DNA from 2 places in the Candidatus Njordibacter sp. Uisw_056 genome. Region 1 is predicted to be linked to the other one. Evidence: predicted binding sites of a transcription regulator. Region 1 holds the regulator's gene; the other holds the start of a gene.
What was found. The regulator sigma-54, encoded in region 1, starts transcription at its own class of promoters, with help from an activator protein. The targets are predictions, from matches to a motif close to ANTGGCATNNANNTTGCTNT.
Positions count from the first base shown of each region.

Region 1 (16,058 bases):
GCTTTAGTCCTTATGAATTTTTCACAAGCGTTAGCCTTGAAGAGTCAAATCAACGTCAAACATTTGACAGGCTTACTCATACCCCTTTTAATCCTGCTAATCATTTTAATGATGGTAGTGCCCCTACCAGCCTTCTTGTTGGACCTATTCTTCACTCTTAATATTGCCCTTGCACTGATCATCGTGATGATTTCTATAAACACCATGAGGCCGTTAGATTTCTCGTCTTTTCCTACGGTATTATTATTTGCCACTTTGTTGCGCTTAGCCCTTAATGTGGCATCTACCCGCATTGTTTTGGTAGAGGGCCATACCGGCACAGATGCTGCAGGACAGGTAATTCAGTCATTTGGTGATTTTGTAATTGGTGGTGATTATGTGGTGGGTATTATTGTATTCTCCATCCTCATGATCATTAACTTCCTTGTAGTGACAAAAGGTGCGGGCCGGGTATCAGAGGTGAGTGCGCGGTTTACCTTGGACGCTATGCCTGGAAAACAGATGGCCATCGATGCTGACCTAAATGCTGGCGTTTTAACCCAGGATGAGGCTCGTGAACGCCGTGCTGACGTTACGGCAGAAGCCGACTTTTATGGTTCTATGGACGGTGCTAGTAAATTTGTAAAAGGGGATGCGATCGCGGGTTTTCTTATCCTGTTGATTAATATTATCGGTGGTCTTGCTATTGGTATGGGCACCCATGGTTTAAGCTTTAATGAAGCTACCGAAACCTACGTATTATTGACTATTGGTGACGGTTTGGTCGCTCAAATACCCTCGTTATTACTGGCTACGGCAACAGCCATCATTGTTACGCGGGTGTCATCTACCACAGATATGTCAAGCCAGGTGGTGGGGCAGCTTGGCAGCCCTCAGGCTCTTATCGTAGTCACGGGTATTATGGCTTTGTTAGGAGTGATACCTGGCATGCCACATTTTGTATTTTTGCTATTAGCTGCAGCAACTGGCGGCCTTGCCTATGTTGCTGTGAAGCGTGCTAAGCAAAATGGCTTACCTGAAGAGATAGATTTAGTGCAGCAGAACCAAGAACAAGAATCAAAAGATCTGTCCTGGGAAGATATTCCACAGCTGGATATGATTGGCCTAGAAGTAGGCTATGCACTAATCCCTTTGGTTAATAAGAACCAAGGTGGTGTGTTGATGCAGAGAATAAAAGGCGTCCGCAAAAAACTTTCCCACGAACTTGGATTCTTGGTGCAGTCGGTCCATATTAGAGACAATTTAGATCTAGCACCTAACCAATATCAGATCAATATTAATGGTGTCACCCGTGGTCAAGGAGAGTTGATGATGGGCAGAGACTTGGCTATTAACCCAGGCACTACTCATGGGATCCTAGAAGGTATTCCAACGCAGGACCCAGCCTTTGGGCTTGATGCTATGTGGATTGATACCTCCCAAAGAGAATATGCCCAGTCGATGGGCTACACAGTAGTCGATGGCGCTACCGCACTAGCCACTCATTTAAATAAAGTATTACAAGAAAATGCCCACGATTTGTTGGGACATGATGAAGCCCAGCAGCTCATGGACCAATTGTCTCAAGCTGCACCTAAATTAGTTGAGGCCGTAGTTCCTAGTCAACTGTCTGTCGGTGTGGTGGCTAAAGTATTACAAAATCTACTGGCTGAAGGGGTGGCGGTAAGAGATATTCGCACAATTGTCGAAATACTGGCTGAGCAAGCACCTAGGAGTCAGGATCCTGACGTTTTGACCGCAGCTGTACGTCCTGCATTGGGCCGCATGATGATGCAAAAACTTACTACGGTAGGGGCTGACCTGTCAGTTATGACATTAGATGCAGGATTGGAACAACAATTGCATAACATATTACAGCAAAGTAAAGAACACGGGTTAGCCATGGAGCCCAACCTTGCTGAACAATTGTTAGGTAACCTGCAAGGCACTAGTGAACAGCTTGCTCAACAGGGTATTCCTCCAGTATTGGTGGTCTCTCCAGGCATTCGCCCTTGGCTTGCTAAGATGGTTAAAAACCGTATTCCAGGTTTAGTGATACTGGGTTACAACGAAATACCAGACGAACAAGGCATTCAAGTTGTGTCGACCATAGAACAGCAACCTCTAGTGGATGCTTAAGCACCCAGAGATTAAAACCAAAAGTATTAGGGTTTATTGAAGATGAAACTGAAGCGCGTTTTAGCCAAAGATACACGTACTGCACTTGCCATGATTAAGGCGAGTTTGGGCGACGATGCGGTTATTTTGTCGAACAATAAAATTGCTGGAGAAGTTGAAATAGTTGCAGCGATAGACTTTGACGAAAATCGTGAAAAAGCTAAAGCTAAAGCTAAAGCTAACTCTAAATCTGGCCCTATTTTTTCTGACCGGCTTAGTGCGAGCTTAAATCTTATTAAAGCTGACGAAAATAGGGCTAATCGTCCAATTGTGCCTTCTAATGCGACTTCTCAGGCGCATCAATTTAATGACCTTGGCAGCTCACGAAAACAAGCTGCTACTATTGGGCCAGCAAACACGACCGACCTAACCCTGGCAAATGACAATATGGCCCGAATGGAAAAGGAGCTTACTCTGCTGCGCTTATTGGTAGAGCAGCAAATGAAACAGAGCCAAAGTAACAGTCAAGTTAACACCTTTATTAGCGCTGCGGCCCTTAAGGTGGCTCGAAAACTTGAACTTATGGGTTTCGAAAAGCGCCTAATAGACACTGTTTTATTACAACTACCTGCTGACAATGGTGCCGATCAGTTGTGGGATAATACCCAACAATGGCTGCAAGATAAGTTAGCAATTAGCCCACAAGGTTTGGTTCACAAAGCTGGCATTTATGCTCTAGTTGGCCCTACAGGAGTTGGCAAGACGACAGCTATCGGTAAACTGGGCGCTCAACTCGCTATGAAATATGGTAAGCATAAGGTGGCGTTAATTTCTATGGATCAACAGCGTATTGGGGCCCGAGATCAATTACGGGTGTTTGGCACCATGCTGGGTATAGACGTGCATCACGTGGCTGGTTTTACTGAGTTAACCACAACTTTAAACCAAATGGCTCACAAAGATTATGTATTGGTGGATACTTCAGGAGGTAACCCCTTTGACTCACATATGCAGAACCTAGTTGACGGCTTGCTAGGTGTTCCTCATCAAATTAATACCTACCTCACCTTGGCTGCAAATAGTCAGTCCCATTCATTACATTACCTCATGAAACACTACTTTGGCCAAGTGAAAGGTGTTGTTGCGACTAAGTTAGATGAGTGTTTACCGTTAGGTGGTCTGTTATCAGCACTGATTGAGTCACAACAGCCACTAGCCATGATTACTGATGGCCAGCGTATTCCATTAGACTTGAGTTATCCTAGTGCTCAGCAGCTGGTTAAAAAAGCGCTAAAGGCCCAGTTAACCGAGGAGTCCAGCAGTATCGTAGCCTTGTCAAACTTGCTACACTCAGCGCCAGATAAACCTTTGGAGCCGACATATAAGTCTTCAAAGCAATATATAACCAGCCAAAATTCGAAAGCTGGCAGCTTACAAGTTACACCTGTTGCTGCCATGGGACTATCGTCCTACAGGAGTCACTAATATGAGTTCAATCGGGGTACAAGTTATTGCTGTAACCAGCGGTAAAGGGGGTGTTGGTAAAACTAACGCCTCAATTAATATTGCGGCTAGCTTAGCCAAGCAAGGCCATAAGGTCATGTTGATGGATGCAGACTTAGGTTTGGCAAATGTTGATGTTAACTTGGGGCTGCAATGTTCATTTAATATGGCTCACGTGATGAGTGGTGAAAAAACGCTAAGTGAAATTGTTTTAACTGGCCCTTTTGATATGCAAGTTGTGCCTGCGGCCTCGGGTATTTATGAAATGGCGGGGTTGCAAAATGAACAACTGCAACATCTAATTCAAGCATTCAGTGAATATAATGGAAAACTAGATTACCTTATTATAGATACCGCAGCTGGTATTTCTGACAATGTATTAGCTTTTTTAAATGCTGCTCATCAAGTGATTGTAATCGCTTGTGATGAGCCCTCCTCTATCACTGATGCTTATGCACTAATTAAGGTGATGAGCCAGCGCTATGGAGCGACTCGGTTTCACTTCCTTGCCAGTATGGTGAAAAATGAGAAAGAAGGTCGAGCCTTATATACCAAAATTGAACGGGTAGTTGACCATTACTTAGATGCAACCATACTATATTTGGGCACTACGGCACATGATGATCAGCTACGTATAGCCAACAAACAACAAAAGGCAGTTGTTCAAGCAGCTCCTATGGCAAAGTCATCTCGAGCCTATATGCAGATGGCTGCGATAATAGAGCGTTGGGAAGCTCCGACTGGCTTGAGTGGGCAGGTGGAGTTTTTTGTCGACCGACTATTGCAACATAAAGCTTAATTGGAAATGACTCCTTGATGCATGATTTGTCACTTTATCAATCCCTAGCACCTGGCTCTGCAACAGACCCACTAGTGCAACATATGCCCTTGGTGAAAAAGGTTGCATTGCACTTGAGCGCGCGTTTACCTGCCAGTGTTGATATAGATGACCTTATTCAAGTTGGCATGTTGGGCTTGTTGGAAGCACTGCAAAATTTTGATGCCACTAAGGGTGCTCAATTTACTACCTTTGCTAAGTTAAGGGTGCGTGGCGCTATGCTAGATGAAGTTCGGCGATTTAGTACCTTGCCGCGTTCTGTAATGACGAGTATCCGGGAAATTAACCAGGCGACCGCTGCATTAGAGCAAGCAATGGGGCGCACAGTTAAAGATACTGAGTTGGCCCATGCCATGGGTATGACCCTAGAAGATTTACAGCTGCAAAAAGGGCGAAACTATAACTATCAAACAGTGCAAATAGAAGACCTGCCTGAAGGTGAAGAAACGCCATTTTCGGCTTTAATACCTGCAAAAGAAGTGGATGAAGCTGCATTTCAAAAAGCTTTAACCATCGCTATTGGGGAGCTGCCAGAACGTGAGCAATTAATCTTTGCCCTATATTACGACGAAGAATTCAACCTAAAAGAGATTGCAGCAGTACTGGAAGTGTCTGAATCACGCATCAGCCAGATTCAAAGCGGCTCTGTTAAGAAACTCCGCAAAAAATTAGCAGATTGGATTTAACGCCCCTAGATGTCAGCCAATAGGCGCAAGTATTTAAACAATTTTTTGGCCGCAGATTTCGCTTTAGCTTCTTGATTCAAGCTTTGTGCCTGCTTTACAAGGTGAGTGATGTGCTGCCGATCAGCTCCCTTGTGTAACTCTATAATTTCGTTAAGAGTGTTTGGGTTATTGCCAATTAAGCCATCACGCCAAGTTTCTAATTGATGAAATACCCGGCGGTGTTCATCAGAGCCCGAATCGTGGACCGATAGAGCCTTAGCAATGGCTTCTGAATCCTCATCACGCATGACCTTGCCAATGTACTGCAAATGCCGGCGTTTAGCTTCATTTTGTTCGATACGGCGTGATTCATCTATCGCAGTTTTCAGCGTTTCACTCATGGGGATGCGCGCTAGTTCTGATGGTTTAAGATCTAGCAACTTGCCACCTAAGTGTTGCAGAGCTTCCATCGCTCGCTTAATTTGGGTGCGACTAAGCTCTTCCTCAGCAGGCAGATTTTGTTGCAGTGCTTCTAGCTCTGCTGCGGCCTTGCGGGCCTTAACTTTGCCCATATTAAATTCCTTAAGCGTAAAATAATGTGGCGAGGCCTAAAAAGGCACAAAATCCGACCACATCAGTAATGGTTGTTAAAATAACGCCTCCAGCTAAAGCAGGATCTATGTTCATTGCTTTAAGGATGACGGGAAGAGAGGTGCCAAAAATAGCAGCCACGATTAAATTGATGATCATCGCGATAGCAATGATAAAGCCAATGGTTAAGTCCGAAAACCACCAACTGGCAATGCTAGCGACTACAGTGGCCCAGAGTAAGCCGTTAAGAGCACCAACGATAATTTCTCTGTTGAGCAGGTAACCAATGTTACTGGCTTCAACGTGGCCTAAAGCTTGGCCACGGATGACTAAGGTTAACGCTTGGCTCCCCGCAACGCCACCCATGCTTGCTACAATAGGCATAAGGATAGCAAGGGCGACTACCTGCTCTATAGTGTCTTGAAACAGGCCGATCATCATAGAGGCAAAAAGAGCAGTTAATAAGTTAATCCCCAACCATACTGCGCGGCGCCTAGTGGTTTTAACGACTGGCGCAAAAGTGTCTTCGTCCTCATCTAAACCAGCCATGCGCATGAGGGAGTGGTCAGCCTCTTCTCTAATCACATCGACCACGTCATCGATAGTGATACGACCAACCAATCGACCCTCTTGGTTTATTACCGGTGCAGACACCCAATCGTTACGTTCAAATAGGTTAGCGACATCAGTTTCATCTAAATCAGCAGGGATCGCTGCACGCTCGGTGTCCATGATGTCTGAAATTAGGGTATTGGGGTCACTCACTAGCAAACTAGTGAGTGGCAATAAGCCCATGTAACGGTCTTTTCGGGTGACTACGAACAGGTTGTCGGTCATGTCTGGCATGGCATCATGGCGCCGTAAATAACGCAGTACGGCGTCTATGGTAATGTCAGGGCGGATGCTAACAACGTCAGTATTCATAAGGCCGCCAGCGGTGTCTTCAGGGTAAGACAGTACCTGTTCTACTCGTTCTCGGTCCTGTTGCCCTAAACTATTGAGCACTTCTTGCATTACCGTTTTTGGCAGCTGCTGCAAGATGTCGGCAAAGTGGTCAGTGTCGAGGTTTTCAGTGGCTTGAAGTAGCTCTTCGGTATTCATTTGATTAACGAATTCAGCTTGAATTTCGTCACTTAAATGGTGCAGTACTTCGCCTTCTAACTCTGGATTCACTAAATTCCACAGCACTTCTCGTTCTCTTGGTGGTGAAGATTCCAAAAGGTGCGCAGTATCAGCGGGTTTTAAGGTGTGATTGAGCATATGGCGGGCTTGAATAAAAGCACCGCTGTCTAGGGCGTCATTGAGTTCTTTAAGGCGGGATTTCATGTGACTGCTAGCCTTATTCGCCTTCGTCGAAATAATTATTAACCAGTTGAGACACTTCATCAAAAGCCTGCTGGGCACCTTCGCCACTTACTTTTAGGTCTAACACAGTGCCCTGTGACGCAGCTAACAACATAACCGACATAATGCTTTTTGCGTCTACCATTTTTCCTGAGCTGCCAATTTCGATACTGCAACCATGTTTACCCGTAACACCCACAAGCTTAGCAGCAGCGCGAGCGTGCAAACCAAGTTTGTTGATGATAGTGATTTTTTGGTTGATCATGCAGAAAACCTTGCAGACATGGCTCTATAAAGTAATGAAACAGCTTTTGGTAAGCCCAGCGCTAGATTACCAAAAATAGCCTTATAGCATACCCTTTTTAGAGCATTTATGCGACAGCGATTTTGTACATGGCATCCGCATCAGTGGCCTTGCGCATACGTTCACGAAACTCAGATTGGCCAAATTTACCTGCAAGAGTGGCTAGTATTTGTAAGTGTTCGTCTGTGGCCTGCAGGGGCACCAAAAGCACAAACAATAAATCCACAGGAAGTTGATCTATCGCATCAAAATCTACTGCTTTGGCTAATCGCACTAGGGCACCAGTTACATGTGTGCAACTGGCTAAGCGACAATGGGGAATAGCGATGCCATCGCCAAACCCCGTGCTGCCTAATTTTTCTCGGGTGATTAATGCATTAAAGAGTTCTTTGTCATCAAACTCTGTCATTTGCTTGCCCAGTAATTGACTAATAGATTCGAGGGTGCGTTTTTTGCTGCCACACTTGAGATCGGCCAAAGTGCGCTCTGGCGTAAGGATGTCACTAATATTCATATGTCGTCAATAACCCTATGGGTTCTATGGGCTCAGTTGAGCCGTTTGCGTTCGTTAGAGGGTGGAATGTTCATGCTTTCTCGGTATTTAGCAATGGTTCTACGTGCTACTTTAATACCTTGCAACTCAAGCATATCTGTAAGCTTTGCGTCGCTTAGGGGCTTGCGCGTTAGCTCTGCTGCAATGAGCTTTTTAATGAGTGCTCTTATTGCAGTAGAAGAGCATTCTCCACCATTAGCTGTAGCTACATGACTAGAAAAGAAATATTTTAGCTCAAAAATACCTCTAGGTGTGTGCATGTATTTTTGGGTAGTCACCCGTGAAATAGTAGATTCGTGCATCTCCACATGGTCTGCTACTTCAGCTAGCACCAGTGGTTTCATCGCCTCTTCGCCATGATCTAAAAAGCCTTTTTGTATCTCACAGATACGACCTGACACTTTTAACAAGGTTTCATTACGACTTTCAAGGCTTTTAAGAAACCAGCGAGCCTCTTGTAAGTGGCTTTTAATGTAGTTGTTGTCAGCGGTATTGCCACTGCCAGCAAAGTTTGCATATTGCTGATTAATTCTGATCTTTGGCGCTGAGTCTGGATTGAGTTCAACCCGCCATACATTGTTTACTTTACGCACCATCACGTCGGGAATAACATACTCAGCTTGGCTTGAGGCAATGGTCACGCCAGGTTCTGGTTGCAGCTTAGTGATCAGCTCAAAAATATGTAGCAAGTCATTTTCTTTGTAGCCAGAGCGTCGCCTTAAGGAATTGTAGTCGTGACTTCCAAGCAGGTCTAGGTATTTATCCACAACTGTTATCGCGCCTTGTCGCCAAGGTGTGTCAGCGGGTAAGTACCTTAGCTGTATAAGCAGACACTCCCTCAGGTCCTGTGCGGCAACCCCAATGGGGTCAAATTGTTGGATTAAGGTTAATACTGCTTGAGTTTCATCTTCTTCAACGGCTTCTTGCTCTTGTTGAGCTAAGTTACCGTTGATCCCTTCAGTAATTTCACTAAGAGTTTGGCTAAGGTAACCCCGTTCGTCTACGGCATCAATAATGCTGGCGCCAATAAACTGGTCGAGGTGGCTTAAACGACTCACGTTAAGTTGCCATTCAAGGTGTTCTTGCAGACTCGGTTCGTGACTATTGTGAGCGTCGAAATCGAACTCGTCCCCTGGGCCAGTTGCCGGTGTGGTGGAGCTTTGGTAAACATCATCCCAGGAGCTGTCAGTGGCAAGTTCTACAGGTATTTCTTCGCTCCAGTCACTGTCCGCTTGTTGCTCTTCAGCAAGGTGGTCACTTGGCTGGTCATCAATCTGGGTGTCGTTGTTGTCTGTTTGCTGGGTATTAACGTCTGGCTGGTCAAGTTCATCTTCTAGCTCTAGTAAAGGGTTAGAATCTAGGGCCTGTTGAATTTCTTGCTGCAGGTCTAAGGTTGAAAGCTGGAGCAAACGAATCGCCTGTTGCAACTGTGGCGTCATGGCCAGTTGCTGATTCATTTTGAGTTGCAGGGATGCTTTCATAGTAGTGCTAACTTGTTGTTTCTGAGGTATTTTTACTTAGGTTTTTACTTGGCTTTTTACTTAGTTATAAAGTGAAATCATCACCTAAGTATACCTCTTTTACTTGCTGGTTCGCTAAGATATCACTGCTGGTTCCATGAGCTAAAATATAACCTTCACTAACAATATAGGCCAAATCACAAATATCTAGGGTTTCGCGCACATTATGGTCGGTAATTAATACGCCAATACCCTTGTCACGTAACTGTTGAATAATTTGTTTAATGTCCTTGACAGAAATGGGGTCTACGCCAGCAAAGGGTTCGTCCAGCAGAATAAACTGTGGTTCACTTGCCAATGCACGAGCAATCTCTACGCGACGGCGTTCACCACCTGATAAGCTCATACCTAGGCTGTTACGTATGTGATCGATATTAAACTCTAGGAGCAGGTTTTCTAGCCTTTTTAATCGCTCAATTTTAGTCAGGTTTTTTTGAGTTTCCAATATAGCTAAAATGTTTTGTGCCACTGTAAGCTTACGAAATACTGATGCTTCTTGTGGCAGATAACCGATACCCTTGCGCGCTCGGCCATGCATAGGCTCACTCGAAATGTCTTCTTGATTGATAAATATTTGGCCACGATCTGCCTGCACTAAACCCACAATCATATAAAAGCAGGTCGTTTTTCCAGCACCATTAGGCCCCAGCAGACCAACTACTTGGCCAGCTTCAATACGAATATTAACGTCTTTGACGATAGCCCGCTTGCTGTAAGATTTAGCAAGGTTTCTGGCTTCTAAGGTGGCTATGGTGGCAGTCTCATTGTGCATGGATGTCAAACTTGTTTCAGGTGATCATTAATTTGAGTTAGGTAAGAAAATCATTTTTACTTGCTTATCTTTGCCGCCAGTGGCTTTCACATTTTCTGTAGACATGTTGAAGAGTATTTGATGACCACTGAACAGGTTACCTTTTTGAATCAGCTTGGCACCACCGAGTAAGGTTAAGAACTCGGTGTTCAGTTGATAGTCAATGCGCTTACCCCAGGCTTGCATTATATCGCCTTTGCCATCTCCAACGGGCTCTGATTCCTGCTGCATGTAAGCTAAACCATCATTATTGCCCTCTGTGGCTACCATGGTTTCTATCCCGTCGTCGTTAAAGGTCACTTTTACCGTATTTGCTTCAATTGTCATACTACCTTGGACAATAATAACACTGCCGGAGTAGGTGGAAAAACCCTCCCCTTCATTAAGCTCTACGCTATCAGCGGTGATCTCAATGGGCTGCTTACGGTCGCTATCAAGTGCCCATGTTAATGGGCTGAGAAACCATGCTGCGCCAGCAAGCAAACAGATAGAAAAACGTTGTATGTGGTTCAGGCTAGGGACGCTGTGGGTGTTTTGGAGGGGCTGTAACATGGTTAATTCCTTGGCACAGAGTGAGTGCCCTTGACCTGGTGCAAAAATAGTAAACGTTGGGTGTCGAGTGTGAGCTGCATTCCGGTGCCCGTCAAGTGGCTATACTTGGCCACTAAGGTCACTTGCTTGTCAGATTGGGCATAGTTTCGTTGGGGAAATAACCTTAAGCTTTCACTGCTAAGGCTAAGCGGTCGGTGAATATCTGGACCGTTGGTAACTAGTGCATTGCCTGTAAGGTTAATTTGTGCCCCGGAATCTAATATAAGGCCCTCATCCGCTTTACCAAACCAAGCAGTGCCATTGCTGGATAAATAAATGTTAAACCTGGGCTGTAGCATATCGGTGGTGCCGAGTTCTTGAATGTGAGTAAATTGTTTAGCGCTTATGTTGGAGGATAGTGAACCTTGTTTATCGTATTGGCTAATAGTCGCATTCGTAAGGTAATAGTCTGGAATCCAGTTAACTTTTGACTCTGCGTCTTGCTGCTCTATTTGTTGTAACCACCAAAATAGCAACAAAACTAAGCCTGCAGCAACAATGTTTATAGGCAGCCAGCGACTGCGAAATAATGCCATCATCACAGGCCTGCCCGGAGCTTAGTATTAGTATAATGGGCTAGCGCAGCCTCCCACGTGCCTTGTGCTTGCATGATTAACTCACACACTTCCCTTACTGCACCTTGGCCACCATGGCGCTGGGTAACGTATTGGCTGTGACATGCCATACTACTAGCTGCATTAGGTAGGGTGATGCCTAAACCCACTTTAATAATAGCTGCAAGATCTGGCAAGTCATCTCCCATGTAGGCCATCTGGGGCCAGTCTAATTGCAGATTTTGGGTGAGTTCGTGAAGGGCAGTGAGTTTATCTTCTCTGCCTTGTAATATTAATTCAATACCCAGTTGTTTGGCTCTTTGAGCAACAATATTGGATGTTCTGCCAGTGACAATAGCAACTTTTACACCAGTAGATTGGAGCATTTTAATGCCGTGGCCATCTAAACTACTAAAGGCCTTAATTTCTTCGCCTTGGTTGCCAAAGTAAAGCTGGCCATCGCTTAGCACACCATCTACATCTAATGCGAGTATGCGCACCCGGCTGGCATGTTTGACAATCTGAGCCTCACTGAGCAGTGCAGAATCCATTCTATATGACCCCTGCTTTTAACAAATCATGCATATTTAGAGCGCCTACTGGTTGGTGATATTCATCACAAACAATGAGCGCATTAATTTTATGTTGTTCCATTAATTGCAACGCTTGAGCGGCCAGCATATCGGCTTGGGCTTGCACAGGGTCAAGGGTCATTAGCTCACTAATGTGGCATTCACGCAGATCTTGACTGTGGTCTAAACTTCGGCGCAAGTCGCCATCCGTGTAGATACCTGCTAGCTCACCTTGATGATTAACCACGGCAGTCATACCCATACCTTTTTGGGTCATCTCCATTAAAGCATCGGCAAACCGAGTACTTTGAGAAACTATAGGTAGGGCGTCACCAGCGTGCATTATGTCACTTACCTTTAATAATAACTTGCGACCTAACGCGCCACCGGGATGAGAAAAAGCGAAATCGTTGGCACTAAAACCTTTGGCTTCTAATAATGCGATGGCAAGTGCATCCCCCATCACTAAGCTGGCAGTGGTACTGGATGTTGGTGCCAGATTTAAAGGGCAAGCTTCAGTATTAACCTGCACATTAAGGTGCACATCTGCCGCTTTGGCAATAGTGGAATCTGCTGCACCTGTCATGGCAATCAGGGGGGTGCCTAAGCGTTTTAGCATTGGTAATAAGGTGACAATTTCACTGGTGGTGCCTGAATAAGATAACGCAAGTACAACGTCTTTGGCAGTGATCATACCCATGTCGCCATGACTGGCTTCACCTGGATGAACGAAAAAGGAGGGAGTGCCTGTGCTGGCTAGGGTGGCGGCTATTTTATTAGCAATATGGCCCGATTTCCCCATGCCTAAAAGCACCACTCGTGCTGAGCAATCCATCAACAACTGGCAGGCTTGGTCGAAGGCAGCATCGATACGGGTGGTCAGTTCACCGATAGCAGCCTGTTCTAACCTAATAGTGCGCAAGGCAGATTCAGCAAAGGGCGTCGCTAGAGTTTGGCTGGGTTTTAAAGTGCTGTTATGGCTCAACACATCTCCTGAGGCTTATTATCAAATTATCTAGCGTTAGTATAAAGTAAAAGCATATACATAACATAGGTCAACAGCAGTAAGCTGCCCACTACCCGGCTAATGGCGCCACCGTGGCGGGCCTTAAACCCTAGAGCAAACATAAATAGGGTTAACAAAAGCATGAGCCCATAGTCGCGCCATAAAGCGTTGGCTTCTATAACAACTGGGCTGATAAGGGCTGGAATAGCCATAACGCCTAATAAATTAAAGATGTTAGAACCAATAACGTTGCCTAAAGCAATGCCATGCTGGCCTTTGCGAGCGCTCATAATAGACGCCGCAAGTTCTGGTAGGCTGGTGCCGATGGCAATAATAGTGAGGCCAATAATCATTTCGCTAACACCAAGGGATGTAGCAATATATACAGCACCACCCACTAAAATCCGTGAGCCCAATGCCAATGCAATTAAACCCACTATAAGCCAAATAATACCTGCCTTTAAGCTCATGTTGGCTAAAGGCGTAAGCTTATCTTCTGGATGGTCCTGTTGGTAACGATTAAACAGATATAAACACACCACTAAACCCAATAACAACCACACACTGTCTATGGCATCAAGGTAGTAATCTAACAATAAAATACCTGCGCCGATGGTGGCGATGGTTAATATAGGCAACTCCACGCGCACCAAGTTACCTTTAATGGGTATAGGAGAAACAAGGGCTGTGGCACCCAGTACGAGAGCTATATTGGCGATATTGGAGCCAATGGCGTTGCCAATAGCAAGGCCTGGGGCACCGTCAAGTGCAGCCATGGTGGACACCAACATTTCTGGGGCTGAGGTGCCAAAGGCTACGACGGTTAGGCCAATAAGCATAGGCGACATGCCTAAGTGGCCAGCGGTGGCAGAAGCACCGTCGACAAAACGCTCGGCACTCCAAATAAGTAAGCCTAAGCCAACTAAAACGGCGGCAATTGCAATAAACATATAAAGGTCTAATTAGAGTGGTAATCACAGTTAATGGACGCCCTAAATTAAGCGAGGCGAAACGAACACCGGCAATGAAACCAAGAGTGGGCCCTTTTTGCAAGTTTCTTTGCACTTAAGCGCGTCAATGTTAAACTTGGACCTAGATTACTTTAGCGCCTCACCGGAACTTCATCTATGGCCACAGACGACATCATTAACATACAAAATGTTAGCTTTTACCGTGGTGATCGGGCCATTTTTAAAAACCTTAACTGCGTTATATCGGCTGGGAAAATCACTGCCATTATGGGCCCTAGTGGGTCTGGTAAAACCACACTCTTGCGCTTAATTAGTGGTCAGTTGCAGCCACATGAGGGGCAAATACGGCTGTTTGGTCAGGACATTGCTGCACTTAATCGTAGGCAGTTAACCCAAATTCGTACACGTATGGGTGTATTGTTTCAAAGTGGTGCTTTATTTACCGATTTATCAGTGTTTGAAAATGTGGCCTTTGCGTTGAGAGAACATCTGCACTTATCGGTAGATGAATTGTATAACAAGGTGTTGTTAAAGCTGGAAGCAGTGGGTTTGCGTGGTGCTAGAGACCTCATGCCATCGCAACTATCCGGTGGCATGGCAAGGCGGGTTGCCCTAGCTCGGGCTGTGGCCATGGAGCCAGAGCTAATTCTTTATGATGAACCCTTTGCCGGCCAAGATCCCATAGCTATGGCAGTTCTACAGAGGTTAATTAAAGACCTTAATTGTGCCATGCATTTAACCAGCGTGCTGGTATCCCATGATATTGCAGAAGCTTGTGCCATTGCTGATCAAGTCATTTTATTAGGTGAGGGCCGAGTGCTAGTGCAGGGCACTCCTGCTGCTTTGCAGGCCAGTAATGATCCTGCAGTAAAGCAATTTATCCATGGTGAGGCTGATGGTGTGATTCCATTCCACTTTTTTGCACCTCCGCTGCAACAAGAACTAAGGGGTAAATCAGAATGATAGGCCTTATTGCTGATTTAGGTTCAGGCTTTTTAGGTAAGTTGGTGCGCATAGGGCAGGCATGGCTGATGTTAATGCAGGCCATTATTGTGCAGCCTAAGGCGTCCAGTTTGTCTAGGCTAATTCAGCAGCTCTACGTCGTAGGTGTTCAGTCACTTATTATTATACTAGTGTCTGCCTTATTCATTGGTATGGTTTTGGGGTTGCAGGGTTATACTTTGCTGGCAGCCTATGGCACCGAGCAGGCAGTGGGTCAAATGGTTGCTTTAACTTTAGTAAGGGAGCTTTCCCCAGTTGTCGCTGCATTATTATTTGCTGGCCGTGCAGGTTCCGCGTTGACCGCGGAAATTGGCTTAATGAAGGCCACAGAGCAATTGGCAAGTTTAGAGATGTTTGGCGTAGATCCTCTACACCGCATCGTGGCGCCACGTTTTTGGGCAGGTATCATTTCTTTACCATTGTTGGTTGCCATCTTTAGCTTGGTAGGCATCTATGGTGGGCACTTGGTTGCTGTAGATTGGCTTGGTGTTTACAGTGGGTCTTACTGGGGAAATATGCAGCAGGCGGTAGATTTTAATGGAGATGTGCTCAATGGCATGGTTAAAGCTTTAGTGTTTGCTTTTTTGATTAGCTGGACGGCTGTGTATCAGGGATATACCTGTGTGCCAACGTCCCAAGGTATCAGTGCTGCCACAACCCGCACTGTGGTCTATAGTTCCTTGGCTATTTTAGGGTTTGACTTTATTTTAACAGCGCTAATGTTTGGAGGCACAGTATGAACAAGAAATGGTTAGAGCTGAGTGTCGGTTTAATGATGGTTGCTGGGGTAGCTGCATTAGTGGCTTTGGCTTTACAGGTAAGTGGGGGCAATATGTCTCGCAATGCCCAAAGTTATGCAATTAGTGCCTTGTTTGAAAACGCTGCAGGCCTAGGCCCTAAAGCTAAGGTGACTATGGCTGGTGTTACAGTGGGAGAGGTCGTTTCAGTTGTTATAGACCCCAATGCATTAATGGCTAAAGTGAATATGGAGATTTACGGACAGGTGGACTATTTATCCATTGATTCAAGTGCCAGTATTCTCACAGCAGGTTTGTTGGGAGAGAAATATGTAGGCCTTACCGTAGGGGCGGAAGAAGAAGTGCTAGTGGATGGTGATGTGATTGAAGACACCCAAT
Region 1 covers NZ_CP159830.1:793,021-809,078, forward strand. The annotation lists gene flhA (flagellar biosynthesis protein FlhA) at 13-2,118, shown strand; gene flhF (flagellar biosynthesis protein FlhF) at 2,161-3,582, shown strand; gene ABXT60_RS03945 (MinD/ParA family protein) at 3,584-4,399, shown strand; gene ABXT60_RS03950 (RNA polymerase sigma factor FliA) at 4,417-5,124, shown strand; gene yjgA (ribosome biogenesis factor YjgA) at 5,130-5,675, opposite strand; gene mgtE (magnesium transporter) at 5,686-7,020, opposite strand; gene ABXT60_RS03965 (HPr family phosphocarrier protein) at 7,034-7,303, opposite strand; gene ptsN (PTS IIA-like nitrogen regulatory protein PtsN) at 7,410-7,856, opposite strand; gene ABXT60_RS03975 (RNA polymerase factor sigma-54) at 7,889-9,376, opposite strand; gene lptB (LPS export ABC transporter ATP-binding protein) at 9,441-10,187, opposite strand; gene lptA (lipopolysaccharide transport periplasmic protein LptA) at 10,215-10,778, opposite strand; gene lptC (LPS export ABC transporter periplasmic protein LptC) at 10,781-11,356, opposite strand; gene ABXT60_RS03995 (KdsC family phosphatase) at 11,356-11,922, opposite strand; gene ABXT60_RS04000 (KpsF/GutQ family sugar-phosphate isomerase) at 11,924-12,928, opposite strand; gene ABXT60_RS04005 (calcium/sodium antiporter) at 12,955-13,899, opposite strand; gene ABXT60_RS04010 (ABC transporter ATP-binding protein) at 14,077-14,883, shown strand; gene mlaE (lipid asymmetry maintenance ABC transporter permease subunit MlaE) at 14,880-15,662, shown strand; gene mlaD (outer membrane lipid asymmetry maintenance protein MlaD) at 15,659-16,058, shown strand, end outside.

Region 2 (16,058 bases), 830 kb from region 1:
CAAATGGAAACCATAGAAATTAAAGGGTGTGTGAATGTGCCTAGGTCGAGATTAACGGGTCTTTTATCGCTCACGGTAAACTACTCTTGGCTAAAAAAAATGAGTTGGATTAGGTCATGGAACACTACGCTAATAAGACGCTCTCATAGCTGTAAACGTCACGTAGATGCTAAGTATAGTGATTTGATCACCAGAAAACAACGCAACTTTTGTCGTATGTTTGTAAACTTTACGTCTGCAAACATAGTTTAAGAATCAACCAGTCCGTGGCTTAGACTTAACACTAGCGCTTTACAAACGGCTATGAAAGGACCATCATATACGCTTAGCGTTATGACAGCCCCCCTCCATATCACTTGTAGTTATACCTACAATTTATATGCCAAATCTTTTCTATGGCCCTTCTCGGTTAAGTCTAAGGTAAGATAGGCTCCAGTTTTTGGAGGTAGATGATTTATGTCTGCTATTTTATATGGCGTACTGGTTTTACATTATTCTCTGCCAGCCATCTCTACCAATACAATTTTTCAGGAGCCAAGAAATGTCCGACAGAAAAGCCACTCTTCACATAGAAGGTATGGATCCAATTGAACTGCCCATCTATTCAGGCAGCACCGGTCCGGACGTTATTGATGTGCGCCAATTAGTCAGCAAAGGCCTTTTCACGTACGACCCAGGCTTCGTTTCTACCGCTTCATGTGAGTCTAAAATCACCTACATTGATGGCGATAATGGCATTTTATTACACCGAGGCTATGCCATTGAAGATTTAGCTGCCAACTCAACCTATTTAGAAACATGCTACCTTTTAATTCATGGCGAACTACCCAATGCTGAGCAAATGGATGAATTTGAAAGCCACATTACCAATAACACTATGGTGCATGAGCAACTGACTCACTTTTTTAACGGTTTTCGCCGAGATGCCCACCCTATGGCGATCATGTGCGGTGTAGTAGGCGCACTTTCTGCGTTTTATCACGACCAACTTGATAACGATAATCCTTTGCACCGAGAAAAAGCCATTCACCGCTTAATCTCTAAAATGCCGACTCTTGCAGCAATGTGTTTTAAGTATTCTATTGGCCAGCCGTTTGTGTTCCCGCGTGATGACCTTAATTACGCCGAAAACTTTTTACACATGATGTTTGGAAAACCTACTGCAGAAACTAAAGTCAACCCAATTCTAGCTCGAGCTATGGATAAAATTTTCATGCTGCATGCTGATCACGAGCAAAATGCGTCAACGTCTACTGTGCGTTTGGCTGGCTCTTCCGGTGCTAACCCCTTTGCGTGTATCGCTTCTGGAATTGCTGCCTTATGGGGGCCTGCTCACGGCGGTGCCAATGAGGCTGTGCTTAACATGCTTGAAGAGATTGGTGACGTGTCTAATATCGACGCTTTTGTTGCAAAAGCTAAAGACAAGAACGATCCATTTCGTCTTATGGGCTTTGGACATCGGGTGTATAAGAATTTTGACCCTCGCGCAACAGTAATGCGTGAGACATGTGACGAAGTATTAACCTTGCTTGGTGTAGATAATGATCCCCTATTACAAATAGCCAAGCGACTAGAGCAGATAGCCCTCGAAGATGACTACTTTATAGAGCGCAAGCTATACCCCAATGTGGATTTTTACTCTGGCATTATTCTTAAAGCCATTGGCATTCCAACGTCCATGTTTACGGTTATATTTGCCTTGGCACGCACAGTAGGATGGATTTCTCATTGGCATGAGATGCTTAACAGTCCCTACCGTATTGGCCGTCCCCGCCAATTATATACTGGTGAAACTAAACGCCCTTACCCTGTTAAATAAAACATACCTATTTAACAAACTAATAAAAAACCACCTCTGGGTGGTTTTTTATTGCCTGAAGAACCGCTCTGGCATGGTCCTTGCTTAATTACTAGTAACTCGGTTATCTCGGCCATTATGTAAACCACAAGTACATATTGCACCGCTATAAAGCCGCTCATAAATTATTTGCACCAAAATAGTGCAAAAGCTAAAATTAAGGAGTTGTAGTGGAAACCACAACAAGCGCGATAGCCACTTTAGTGCAAAGTTCCAATACTCTATTTATCCTTATGGGAGCCATCATGGTCCTTGCCATGCATGCGGGCTTTGCTTTTTTAGAGGTGGGAACGGTTAGGCATAAGAACCAAGTGAACGCCTTAGTAAAAATTATGACAGACTTTGGCTTTTCTTGTCTTGCTTATTTTTTTGTAGGCTATTGGATCGCCTACGACCAACACTTCTTTGCTAGCGCAGAAGCACTAAGTGCCAATAACGGTTACCAGTTGGTGAAATTTTTCTTTTTAATGACTTTTGCTGCGGCTATTCCAGCCATTATTTCTGGTGGTATTGCCGAACGAGCACGCTTTTGGCCACCACTCATTGCTGCGGCCCTAACCGTGGGCATTATCTACCCTTTATTCGAAGGTATAGCCTGGAACGGTAATTATGGCTTCCAAGCTTGGCTAGAACAAAACTTTGGGGCAGGCTTCCATGACTTCGCAGGGTCGGTGGTAGTTCATGGCGTGGGTGGCTGGCTGGCACTTACCGCGGTATTGCTCCTGGGTACACGCAAGGGGCGTTACCGCAAAGGAAAGCTAGTCGCATTCGCACCCTCTAGCATTCCATTCTTAGCCTTGGGTTCGTGGATTTTAACCATTGGCTGGTTTGGTTTTAACGTCATGTCTGCTCAAACCTTAGATGGAATTAGTGGCTTAGTAGCGGTCAATACCCTAATGGCAATGGCTGGTGGCACCATTGCAGCATTAGTGATCGGTAAAAATGATCCAGGATTCGTCCATAATGGCCCTTTAGCGGGTTTGGTTGCTGTATGCGCAGGTTCTGACTTAATGCACCCTATTGGTGCTCTGGCTGTGGGGCTTATTGCTGGTGGACTTTTTGTCTACGCCTTTGTTTTGACCCAAAACCGCTGGAAAATTGATGATGTGTTAGGTGTTTGGCCACTCCATGGGATATGCGGTGTATGGGGGGGCATAGCTGCTGGCATTTTTGGCTTAGAGGCTTTTGGTGGCTTGGGTGGTGTGAGTTTTATGTCACAACTACTTGGCACCCTTCTAGGCTTAAGCATTGCCTTAATCGGTGGGTTTATAGTGTATGGAAGCGTGAAGAAATTTATTGGATTACGACTCACCGAAGAAGAGGAATTTAATGGCGCCGACCTTAGTATCCATAAAATTGGCGCTACATCCCAAGACTAAAGCTGATTAGTCTTGTTTCAGCCAAGGGTTAAACTCTGCTTGATCCTTGGTGGCCGGGTTTACTTCAGTTTTAGAAGCCCGGTTAATTTCAGGCTTATGTACTGGCTTTGCTGCAGGCTTAGATGATGCATACTCTGCATCATAAAATCCTGACGTGCTAGCCACTTCGGGCTTATATTTACGAATTTCCCAACAGCGATGAATCTTCTTGTTACGGCTAAAGTCTTTATCCAAAGTATCATCACTAATATCGACTACATGGTTATGCTGAAGCACCTTTTCGTCTAGCTCAAAACGGCGATAATTAGTAGAAAAAATTAATAAGCCATCTTCTGTTAGCAAGTCCATCACTTTATGGATCATCCAGGCATGGTCACGCTGCACGTCTAGAACACCAATCATTTTTTTAGAGTTAGAAAAGGTAGGTGGATCAAGGAAGATTAGGTCATATTCTCCCTTATGAGTCTTAATAAATTCCATACAGTCGTGCTGTTCAAACCGATGTACTTGATCACTAAAGCCATTCAAAGCAAGGTTCTTTTTGCCCCAGGACAAGTAGGTAGCCGACATATCTACACTCAGCGACTTGTGTGCCCCACCCTGCACTGCATGAATGGTGGCTGTGCCGGTATAGCAAAATAAGTTTAGGAAACGTTTACCATGAGCCAGCTGTTGAATTTTTTGACGCACAGGGCGGTGATCTAAGAACAAGCCAGTGTCCAAATAATCGTTAAGGTTCACCAGCAACTTACAACCACCTTCTTTAACCTGAATGTATTCGCCTTTTTCATCGTGGGTTTGATACTGGTCTTTACCCGTTTGCTGGCGGCGCTGCTTTAGTACAATTCGCTCTTCTGGAATTTGCAGGGCTTGTGGTAATGCTAGCATCACCTCTTCTAGGCGACGCTGGGCTTTTTCTGCATCTACAGTCTTAGGCGCTGCGTATTCTTGGACGTGCAGCCAATCAGCATAAACATCCACTGCTACAGCATACTCAGGCATGTCAGCGTCATATATACGATAACATTCAATCGCTTCCTGCTTCACCCATTTGCTTAGCTGCTTGCGGTTTTTTATCACGCGGTTAGCAAACATTTGAGCACCCTCGCTGAGGGCTTGCAGTGGTATTTCACCACTAGCTTGGCGGCGATCAGCAAAGCGATTTGTGGTTTCTAGAGCGTACATTAACAACTGACTTTTAATGGCTCCATTGTAAAAAGAATACTGTTTGTAAGAACGTAAACCTACCGCTTTACCTAATTCAGAATTGCCCGTAAATACCCCAAGTTCCCAGCCAATAAAGTCTTGGCTTAAACGCTCACCCAAATGTTGGTAGAGGTATTGGATGTCTGCTACTTCACTAAGCCGTTCACCATAGGGAGGGTTAGTTATCACCAATCCTGTTTGTTGTTCCGCTGTGTGCGTCAGTGGCTTTAGGTCTTTTAATTCTCTGTGACTAACACGAATTCGATCTGTCATTCCTGCTTGCTTTAGGTTTTCACGACATTTAGATACAGCTTTTGGCTGACCATCATAACCATGGATTTCGCTGGTAGAAGAAGCTTCACCAGCTTCTCTACGCAACTCGGCAGCGTCCCAAATTTCTCGCCAAAGCGCGACATTGTGCTGCTTCCACATTTGTAAGCCAAAACGCCAGCGCAGTAACCCTGGCGCAGTATCTGAAGCCATCATTGCAGCTTCGATTAAAAACGTACCAGAACCGCACATTGGGTCCATTAAAGGCTTACCAGCTGCTGCCATTGCTGGCCAACCAGCGCGGATCAAAAGTGCAGCAGCCAAGTTTTCTTTTAGCGGAGCCATGCCACCTTCACGGCGATAGCCACGTTTATGCAGGCTTTCACCAGACAAGTCTAAACTAATGCGCACACGGCCTTTGGTGATAAAAACATTGATGCGAACATCAGGCTCTTGCTTAGCAATATTGGGCCGTATTTCACCCTTACTACGAAATTGATCAACAATGGCGTCTTTTACTTTTAGAGCACCAAAGTGGGTATTATCAATGCCACGCATACGGCCAGCATAGTCCACCAGAAAAGTTTGATCACTGTCAAAGTGCTCAGTCCACTCAACTTTGCTTACGGCGTCATATAACTCATCAACACTGTCAACGGGCTCACTGTGCAGCAGTAATAGCACGCGGTTAGCTAAACGGCTCCACAAACAAGCACTGTAGCCTACCTTTAAGCCGCCATTAAAATAAACCCCACCTTGGGTTAGCTTAATATCTTCCGCCCCTAACGGGCCCAGTTCATCGGCCAGTATAGGCTCCATAGCTTTGGGACAGGTGGCGAAAAAGGCGTAATTCATAGGTCAATACTGCAGCAATCAAAAGGGCGCGCAGTATACCACTATTGATAATGCAGGGGGGAAATGGTTACGGTTCAAAATAGAGCATAGGCTAACGCTGTGAGTAATCCAAACACAAAGATACCATAGTACTAGATAATAAAGAGGTGGGGCTTAAGTGTTAACTAGCAACAGCGAAGTTGCACATAACAACTGGCTAGTAATGATCAAACCAATCTGTGCACATGCTCCTGTAGCCGCCATGCCAAGGCTAAAAAAGAGCCTTATGCCTATAATTAATTCAGCATTGCCGGAGCACTTACAACACAAGACAAAACAATATGACCGCACTGCCAAGAATACACTGCTTACCCTTTGATGACAGAAAACCGCCTATAGAACCTACCGCTGAGTGAAGCTCAGATTTAATCAAAAAACTAAATTGGAAAATAATGGTCTACGAGTAGCAATACGAACAATAACATGAGGTAAATAATGGAATACCAAAACGTCTTCATAGCTGCCTTTTCGTAGGCTCCTCGATACAAACGTAAGGCCCAGTATAGAAAACGTATATTCAACAAGGTTACACCCACTAAGTAGATAAAACCGCTCATACCTACGACGTAGGGCAGCATAGTAGAAATGATCAACAACACGGTATATAACAGAATTTGTAAGCCAGTGAATTCTAAGCCATGGGTCACCGGTAACATGGGAATTTCAACCTTGGCGTATTCATCTCGCTTATGAATTGCTAAGGCCCAAAAATGAGGTGGCGTCCACGCATAGATAATTAGCACTAACAGGAGCGCATTGGGATCTAAAGTTCCCGTGACGGCAACCCAACCCAATAACGGAGGCATTGCTCCCGCAAGACCACCAATAACGATGTTCTGTGGTGTTGCACGTTTAAGGTATCCGGTATAAACAAAGGCATACCCAATTGAAGAGGCCAAGGTTAGCCAGGCCGTCATTGGGTTGACGAGTACATACAGAATACCAAGGCCAATAACAGCCAATATAGCCGCAAAAATGAGTGCGTGCAGCGGCTTCACTTTGCCTTTAGCCACGGGGCGGTTACTTGTGCGGCCCATTTGACCGTCAATACGACGGTCAATTACATGATTCACTGCCGCTGCAGAACCTGCAGCCATAGCGATGCCCAAATTACCCCATATAATTATTGGCCAGGGCACCATACCAGGTATCGCCATGAACATACCTACTAATGACGTAAGTAACATAAGCAAAACCACATTGGGTTTGCACATTTCATAATAATCCCGCCAATTTATACGTATTGGGATTGCAGTAGCTTCAGAACTCATTGAGGCGCCCTCTTTTTGAAAAGACTAAATAATAAAGACTTACAGTGAGAACAAACAAACAGGCCCCAAAGAAGTTATGACCAACAGCTACCGCAAGGGGAAGGAAGTAGTATATGTTCGCTAGGCCCAAACAAAATTGGACAATAAATACCGCTAGAAAACCAAAACCAAACAGACGGAGACGCTTGTCATCTTGCTTAATCAACTGATAGCTCATCAACACTATAAACACAGCCAAAATAATTGCGCCATATCGATGCAATACATGAATAGCTTGTCGCGCTTCAGCATGCATTAAGCCTCCCAAATAACTCGGACCTAAAGTCTGAGTGAGATCAAAACCCTCAGAGAAATTCATTTCAGGCCACCATGAGCCATTACAGTCTGGCAAAGTGGAGCAGGCTAAGGCTGCGTAGTTAGAACTCATCCACCCACCTAAGAATACTTGAACAATAACTAGGACTAACGCCACAGATGCCCAGGCTTGCAACCGACTATGGGTAATGTTTACAAGTGATAGTGGTTTAACCTGGCTCCCAATACGACGTAACTTTACTAATAACAGCGTCAGTAAGCTAGCAGTCACAAAACCACCCAATAAATGTGATGTCACAACTTGCGGCCATAACTTCCAAGTGACTGTCCAAGCACCAAACGCACCTTGCAGCATTACCATGGCCAGTAAGCCTTGGGTAAGCACAAAAGGATAGTTTAGACGTTTTCGTTGCGACCAAGACGCTATCGCTAGCACCAAAATAACGAGGCCCAAGAATGATGCCAAGTAACGGTGGATCATCTCCAACCAACCCTTATCTACTTCTACAGGTGCGTCTGGGTAGAGGGCTTCAGCAGCCGCAATTTCTTGGGCAGTTTCCGGCACCAGCAAATTACCGTAACAGCCAGGCCAATCTGGGCACCCTAAGCCCGCGTCAGCTAATCTGGTCCACGATCCTAAAATGATGACACACGCCACAGTTGCCAGTGCCAGGTAAGTTAAAAATAGGCTCCACTTGGGGGCGACATTAGTATTCATGACTTTTACCCTATGTTTGAGGTTCTGAGTAACTTCTTAAGGTCTTTTAACAATTCTTTTCCAACAAAGTCTTTACTGTAATACATCATAATATTTCCCAGAGGATCCACAACATAGATACCCTGGCCTAGTTCAAATGGCTCTAATGAAAGGCTTTTCAGCTGTATTAAAGCTGGATAGTCTGTCTTGGTCTGCTCGTTAAACCCACCCTGCTGGTTAACCAACAAACGCGTGACACGGTGAGCTTCCTTCCCTAGGGCAACATTGATTTGTCGTAATAAATGAGTTGCTTCCTGACAGGGCAAATCGCAAGCTTGTTTCGTCAGATAAATCACCAACCACCTTTTATCAGCCTCTGCCTGAGACCAAGGTGCTTCATTTTCATCAACTAATTGAGCCTGTTGTAGCTCGTTTGGTGGCAACAACAGCTGACCAAAATTAGTCCGCCCATCTGGCACACCCCATAAATTAAAGTACATTAACATAGCAAACATAAGTGGCACAGCGGTTACCGCAAATACCGCATACAAAGTCCAACGATTGGTTTTTTTGGTGGTCATGGATCTACCTTTTTGATGTCAATGGGGGAATAAAATACTCGATAAATGTATAATAAGCTGAGCGTCAAGGCCAGGCCAAACCACTGCCACGCATACGCTAGATGCTTTTCTGAGGCCATTGCGCTTGCCCGCCAATGAGGCGTAAGTGTTGCATCACCTGTTGTATCTAACACTAATACCCAGGGTAAAAGCACGCCCTCTACAGAATTGGATAAATGTTTAGCCAAAACAGACGGCGTTATCGCCTGCACTAGCTGTGGGTATTCATCTGTATAGGTGTCTATGCCCAACTGATATGGATTAGCCTGCACTGAAACTAGTCGCCCTGTAAGAGTCACTTCGCCACTCACCCATGCAATATTAGGTAATGGGTTTCTTTGGCCATTTGACGCAAACCAACCCCGGTTAACTAACAATAAATCTGCACCTACCCTAATAAGGCCTATGGCGTCATAACCCACTTTACCAGCCACAACTTGATTATCCCTAAACCAAACAAATGGCTTGATAAAGGTACTATTCAGTGTCACTCTTTGAAGGTTATCTAGGGCACCCAAGGTTAAACTCGGTTCGTCAAAAAGTATTAATGGTTGCTCTAAAGCCGCCAAGTTCTTTTGCAGTTGTATTTTTTGGTCTGCCCTATCTAACTGCCAAAAACCTAAACTGATGGTGAGCGGCAAAAAGAATAGCGTGAAAACAGAGATTGCCCAATAGTGTTGCAGTCGTTTTATCATTACTATAGCTAAACCTAATTAACGTATTTAAAGAGACCCTTTTTATGATCAAAATCGTCATTGTCATCGTGTTACTTTTGGCTCTAACCAGCTTAGCCAGTGGTTTCTTTTTCTTAATGAAGGACGGTACAAAATCGACTCGGTTACTCACATCACTTAAGTATCGAGTGACCCTAATTGTACTTTTAATTGTGCTCGTAACCTACGGGTTTGCCACCGGTCAACTTGTGACTTCGTCGCCATGGGCTGGTATTCATTAATTCTAAAAATGACTACGAGACATAAAAAAGGCAGCCATTAAGCTGCCTTTATGGTTTTTGTCCTGCTGCTTATAGAATGTAGACGAATAAAAATAAGCCTACCCATACCATATCTACAAAGTGCCAATACCAAGCGGCTGCTTCAAACCCAAAATGCTGATCTGGAGTAAAGTGACCTTTACAGATACGAATCCACATAATAAATAGTATGAACGCACCAATAGTAACGTGAAGGCCGTGAAAGCCTGTCAGCATAAAGAAGGTTGACCCATATATGCCAGAATCTAACGTAAGACCCAATTCAGTGTAAGCTTCAATATACTCTAGAATCTGATAATAGACGAAGATGCCACCTAAGATTACTGTAACCGCTAACCAAAAAATGGTCTTACCCCGATGCATTGCCCTAAGCGCATGGTGCGCAATCGTAAGCGTTACGCTAGAAGTCATCAACAGGACTGTGTTGAGCAGCGGAATATGCCAAGGATCAATGACAGCCTGCGGGCCAGGAAAGTCTGCGCCTGCGGGGTTATTAAACATAGGCCACGCATAATCAAAGTCTGGCCATAACATATGCGTTGAACCCTTATCACCTTGACCATCCAACCAAGGGCCAGCCCATTGGCGCACGTATAGCAGCACACCAAAAAAGGCTACAAAGAACATAACTTCTGAAAATATAAACCAACTCATACCCCAGCGGAAAGACTTGTCCATCTGAGGGCTGTACATACCCGCTCTACTCTCAGAAATAACCTTACCAAACCACTGAAAGAAAATAAAAGCGAGTAATAAGGAACCCGCTGTAAAGACGAGATGAGGGAAAGCATAGCCTTCTCCACCTGCACTCATGTGGTTCATCATACCGCCAGCACCAGCTGCCATTCCAATTAGGCCTATACTTGCCACAATTGGGAAATAGCTACTGTCTGGTACGTAATAATTGGATGTTGCCATGTGTTGCTCCATTGTCGAAGGCTTATTATCCGGCCATAACTTAAAGCCAGAATTATAGTTATACGCCACTGCTACTTAGCAAAGGCGCCTGCATCAAATAACGTGTACGACATTGTTACTTTTTTAACGTGAGCCGGAAGTTCTGGGTCTAAAGAGAAAATAAGTGGCATTTTTCGCCCCTCTCCAGCCTTTAACGTCTGCTGGTCAAAACAAAAACATTCTGTTTTTTGAACATATTCAGCCGCCTCTGATGGCGATACACTAGGTACCGCCTGTCCTACCATGTCGTTCGCTGTTGGGTTTAGGGCCCAAAAATTCACTTGGGTCCACGCCCCTGGGTGCATTTCAATTTCTTCTTGCAAAGCTTCAAATTCCCAGGGCATGCCAGCATTATTGGTGGTTATAAACTGCACTGTTATTGTGCGGCTCGTATCAACCCATTGTTCAACTCGTTCGACGGGTCCTGCAGTCTTACCATTAATACCGGTAAGCTCACAAAACACGTCATATAAAGGCACTAAAGCAAAACCAAAACCAAACATGGCTACAGCTGCGATTACTAATTTTAGTGCCGTATTTTTGGGCTTAGAGCCAGATAAGTCATCTGGCTTTGATGAATTAGCGTTCATAGGGCTTTTTTAACCTTACTTAACGTGCGGTGGCTCTGCAAAAGTATGATATGGCGCTGGAGACGGGATAGTCCACTCCAGACCTTCTGCACCTTCCCAAACTTGATCCGTTGCTTTTTCTCCACCACGGATGGTCTTGATCAATAAAAACAAGAAGATTAGCTGAGAGAAACCAAAGATGAATGCACCTACGGTTGCAATTGCATTAAAGTCTGCAAACTGCAAGGCGTAATCTGGTATACGACGCGGCATTCCTGCTAAACCAATAAAGTGCATCGGGAAGAAGGTGATGTTAACGCCAATAAAGGACATCCAAAAGTGGAACTTACCTAAGTTCTCGTTGTAATAATGTCCTGTCCATTTAGGCAACCAGTAGTAAACGCCAGCAATAATACCAAATAAAGCACCTGGCACTAATACGTAGTGGAAGTGAGCCACTACAAAGTAGGTGTCATGATATTGGAAGTCTGCAGGTGCAATAGACAACATCAGTCCAGAGAAACCACCAATGGTGAACAATACTACGAAAGCCAAGGCAAATAGCATTGGGGTTTCAAAAGTCATTGAACCTCTAAACATGGTCGACACCCAGTTGAACACCTTCACACCCGTAGGAATGGCGATCAACATAGTGGCATACATAAAGAAGAGTTCCGTTTGCAGCGGCAAGCCCACTGTAAACATGTGGTGAGCCCAAACAATGAAGGACAAAAACGCGATTGAAGAAGTTGCATATACCATTGACGCATAACCAAACAAAGGCTTACGCGCAAAGGTAGGAATGATTTGCGAAACAATACCAAAGGCAGGCAAAATCATTATGTATACTTCTGGATGGCCAAAGAACCAAAATACGTGTTGGAACAATACTGGGTCACCACCGCCTGCGGCATCAAAGAACGCAGTACCATAGTGGATGTCCATTAACATCATCGTCACAACACCTGCCAATACTGGCATTACTGCAACTAACAAGTAGGCTGTAATAAACCAAGTCCATACAAATAATGGCATCTTCATCAAGGTCATACCTGGCGCCCGAAGGTTTAAGATAGTAACAATAATGTTAATGGCGCCCATGATTGAAGAAATACCCATCATGTGCACACCAAAAATAAAGTAGGTCACACTACTTGGCGCGTAGGTGGTCGAGAGTGGCGCATAGAAAGTCCAACCAAAGTTTGGCGCACCGGCCTCGGTAAATAGCGTAAACAACAGCATTCCAAAGGCAAACGGTAGAATCCAAAAGCTCCAGTTATTCATTCGGGGCAAGGCCATATCTGGCGCGCCAATCATCAATGGAACCATCCAGTTAGCCAAGCCAACGAAGGCTGGCATAATAGCACCAAACACCATAATTAGGCCGTGCATGGTGGTCATTTGGTTATAAAACTCTGGCCTTATAAGCTGCATACCTGGCTGAAATAATTCAGCTCGGACAATAAGCGCCATCACACCACCGGTGAGAAGCATAGCGAATGAGAACCAAAGGTACATGGTACCAATGTCTTTGTGATTAGTTGTTAATACCCAGCGCATGATGCCTTTAGCAGGCCCATGATGGCCGTGGTCATCGTGACTAGCAGTCGCAGTTGTCATAATTTAGCCTTCTATTTTTTCGCGTCAATTATCATTTGGGGAGTCACTGTTTCACCCGTATCGTTACCCCAAGCATTTCGCTCAAAGGTGATCACAGCAGCAATTTCAACATCACTTAGCTGCGCAGTGAATGACTGCATAGCGGTGCCTGGCTTGCCATTAATTACAATATCGATGTGCCCCGCCATATCGTTAAGAGCCATTGGGCTACCCGCCAACGCTGGGAAGATATTTCCCATTCCCTGGCCTTCAGTACCGTGACACCCAGCGCAGCTGCGAGCGTACACTTCGGCACCCTCAACCATGAGTTCGTCATAGCTAAAATCACCCAGAGCAGCAGCGGCTTCTGCAACTTTTCCAGCACGTTGGTCATCCAACCATGCTTGGTATTCATCTGCAGTCACAGCTTCTAGTACAATCGGCATAAAGCCATGCTGTACGCCACACAGTTCTGCACATTTACCACGATAAAGGCCTTCCTCACCTTCAGGGATTAATGCCCAAGATTCGTTGATATACCCTGGAATTGCGTCTTTTTTAACAGCAATTTCTGGGAGCCACCAAGCGTGAATCACATCATTAGAGGTAATCAGGAAGCGGATTTTTTTACCCGTTGGCACTACAACGTGGTTATCAACCTCTTCAAGGTAGTTTTCACCTTTTTCGGTGCGATTGTAAATTTCGTCTGTAGTGGTGGTTAGGTTACTAAAGAACCCCACATCCTCACCAAGGTAGTCATACTGCCACTTCCATTGATGGCCTGTGATCTTAATATCCACATCCGAATTTGTCGTGTCATACATCTTAATCAAAACCGATGTAGCCGGCACTGCCATAGCAATAAGAATGACGGTTGGAATTGCTGTCCATAACAACTCTAGGCCTAGGCTTTCATGGAACTTAGACGCAACTGCCCCTTTCGATTTACGATGCTTAAAAATGGAGTAAAACATTACACCAAAAACCACTACACCTATCCAGACGCAAATCCAAAAAATAAGCATGTGCAGTTCAAAAATAGATTGACTTACTTCTGTGATGCCTACGGGCATGTTAAGCCCCCAATCTGCCATAGCAGCGGGTGCAAATACCAAACCCAAGACTACAGAACTCAGGCGTTGCCAAGTTCTAAAATACATACTTACCCTCCGGGTGATCTTTTAGATCGTGGATGTTATGAAGACCTCATCGTACTAAAAAAGAGGCGGTGCAATTATCCTCAATTAACAGGGTATTGCGCAAGTCTTATTTTGCTTTTTACACTGTCTATTTGACTATAGTGTTAGCTTGGTAGCACGCTATTAACTGCAGTGACAACTATAATTACAAATAACACCAAGGTCCCTAAACCAACATAAATCATACGTTCCAATCCTCCTTCGTTGAAGTCCTCTTCACGCTTTTTATTTGACTGTATACCCACTAAACTTGCGAGCACACTTTGCACAAAACTTAACACCTTAAGCAGAGTTGATTTTTGCTTATTCATAGATTTCTCTTTGGATGATGGACTTAAGATTTGGTCATGTTTCGACAAGCATCTACGCATAGTTTAACCAAACCCGGGCCTTGATAAATTAAACCCGTATAGACCTGCACTAACTTAGCTCCTGCAGCCAGTTTTTCCAGAACGTCTTCTCCACTGCTAATACCACCTACCCCAATAATGGGCACTTGGTCACCCAAAATAGCGTACAAATCAGCAATCGTTTGGGTAGATTTGTGCCTTACTGGCGCGCCACTGAGCCCACCCGCTTGGTCGCCAAATTCTAGCTCAGCTACGCCTTCTCGGCTTAAAGTGGTATTGGTGGCAATGACCCCATCCATTTTTTGCTCTAACACACAGTGGGCCAAACCTTGTAGTTGCTCAGCATCCATATCTGGTGCAATTTTAACTGCTAAAGGCACATATCTGCCATGGGTTTTCTCTAACCCCAGCTGCTCTCGCTTAAGAGCTCCTAGCAGCTGGCTTAACGACTCTCCATATTGCAAATCACGCAAGCCCGGCGTATTGGGAGACGACACATTAATGGTAATATAGCTAGCATAGGCATACACCTTCTGTAGGCAGATAATATAATCTGATGTCGCTTCTGTTACAGGGGTGTCAAAGTTCTTTCCGATGTTAATGCCCAATACACCCTTGAATTTAGCTTTTTTAATGTTTCCAATAAGGTGATCAACGCCCTTATTGTTAAAGCCCATACGATTAATAAGGGCTTGAGCTTGAGGCAACCTGAACAGTCGCGGCTTTGGGCTGCCTGATTGCGGCTTTGGAGTCGTAGTCCCTACTTCCAAGAAACCAAAACCTAACGCAGCCAAACCGTCAACAGCAGAGGCATTTTTATCCAAGCCTGCAGCAAGGCCAACTGGATTAGGAAACTCAATACCCATCACCGTGACAGGTAAGTCCACTACGTTTGGGGCTAAGGCTGGCAATAATCTTAACCGTGCCCCAGCGGCAAGGGCGTCTAAGGTTAAATCGTGAGCAGTTTCTGCTGAAAGTTTAAACAACACACTACGTGCAATAGAATACAAAGACACACCTCAAAAATTTAACAACAAAAGCAACAAGGTCACTAGTATACCGCATGCTTTCAAAGGATACATTTTCATAGCCATGATAAATGCATACAAAGTCATCAGTTATCTTGGCTATTAATGATCAGCGAGCGCAATTCATTGAGGGTTTTTAGACGTTTGCCTTGCTCGAAACACGCTTCGGCTTGAGGATAAACCCGCCCCAGCAGCTTAAGCCATTGTTTAACCCGTGCGTCTTGATATTTAACCGGAACCTGGCCTTCGACCAAATCGATAAAGTAAAGCACAATGGGCACTAAAGCTGACCAATTCCAGTCTTGTGCTGGCTGCTTATCTTGTTGGTGCCTAATTTGTAAGGCTAAGTCTGGCTTCCAAACCAATCCACGCCCTATCATCACGTCATCACTACCACTGACTTGCTGACATGATGTGTAGTCCTCTGGAGTCCACACTTCGCCATTAGCAATGACCGGGATAGTCACTACGGCGTGAATTTTTTTTATCCACTGCCAGTGCGCAGGCGGACGGTAGCCCTCAACTTTAGTTCGGGCATGCACAGTTAACTCATTAGCCCCTGCGCCTTCAATCTCCTTGGCATTCTCTAGGGCTAAGTCTTTAGTGGTAAACCCCAAGCGCATCTTAGCGCTTAACCAGGCATCATCACCAATCGCTCGCCTTACCGTAGCAACAATGTGAGCAACTCTTTTAGGCTCCTGTAACAATACCGCACCACCTTGGCTGCGGTTCACCGTTTTTGCAGGACAACCAAAATTTAAATCGACACCAGGAGAACCCAGCTCTAGGGCCCGCACGGCGTTGGCCGCTAGCGCCTCAGGATCACTACCCAATAACTGAATACGCACCGGA
Region 2 covers NZ_CP159830.1:1,625,498-1,641,555, forward strand. The annotation lists gene sdhC (succinate dehydrogenase, cytochrome b556 subunit) at 1-74, opposite strand, end outside; gene gltA (citrate synthase) at 542-1,819, shown strand; gene ABXT60_RS07920 (ammonium transporter) at 2,029-3,237, shown strand; gene rlmKL (bifunctional 23S rRNA (guanine(2069)-N(7))-methyltransferase RlmK/23S rRNA (guanine(2445)-N(2))-methyltransferase RlmL) at 3,244-5,568, opposite strand; gene cyoE (heme o synthase) at 5,985-6,878, opposite strand; gene ABXT60_RS07935 (COX15/CtaA family protein) at 6,868-7,911, opposite strand; gene ABXT60_RS07940 (hypothetical protein) at 7,917-8,471, opposite strand; gene ABXT60_RS07945 (SURF1 family protein) at 8,468-9,205, opposite strand; gene ABXT60_RS07950 (DUF2909 domain-containing protein) at 9,250-9,465, shown strand; gene ABXT60_RS07955 (cytochrome c oxidase subunit 3) at 9,535-10,422, opposite strand; gene ABXT60_RS07960 (cytochrome c oxidase assembly protein) at 10,494-11,051, opposite strand; gene ctaD (cytochrome c oxidase subunit I) at 11,067-12,650, opposite strand; gene coxB (cytochrome c oxidase subunit II) at 12,662-13,789, opposite strand; gene ABXT60_RS07975 (DUF2970 domain-containing protein) at 13,933-14,139, opposite strand; gene ABXT60_RS07980 (quinone-dependent dihydroorotate dehydrogenase) at 14,163-15,188, opposite strand; gene ABXT60_RS07985 (tRNA dihydrouridine synthase) at 15,293-16,058, opposite strand, start outside.
Region 2: a site for sigma-54 is predicted at 1,887-1,906, ahead of ABXT60_RS07920 (ammonium transporter). Genes of this name have one in related genera too.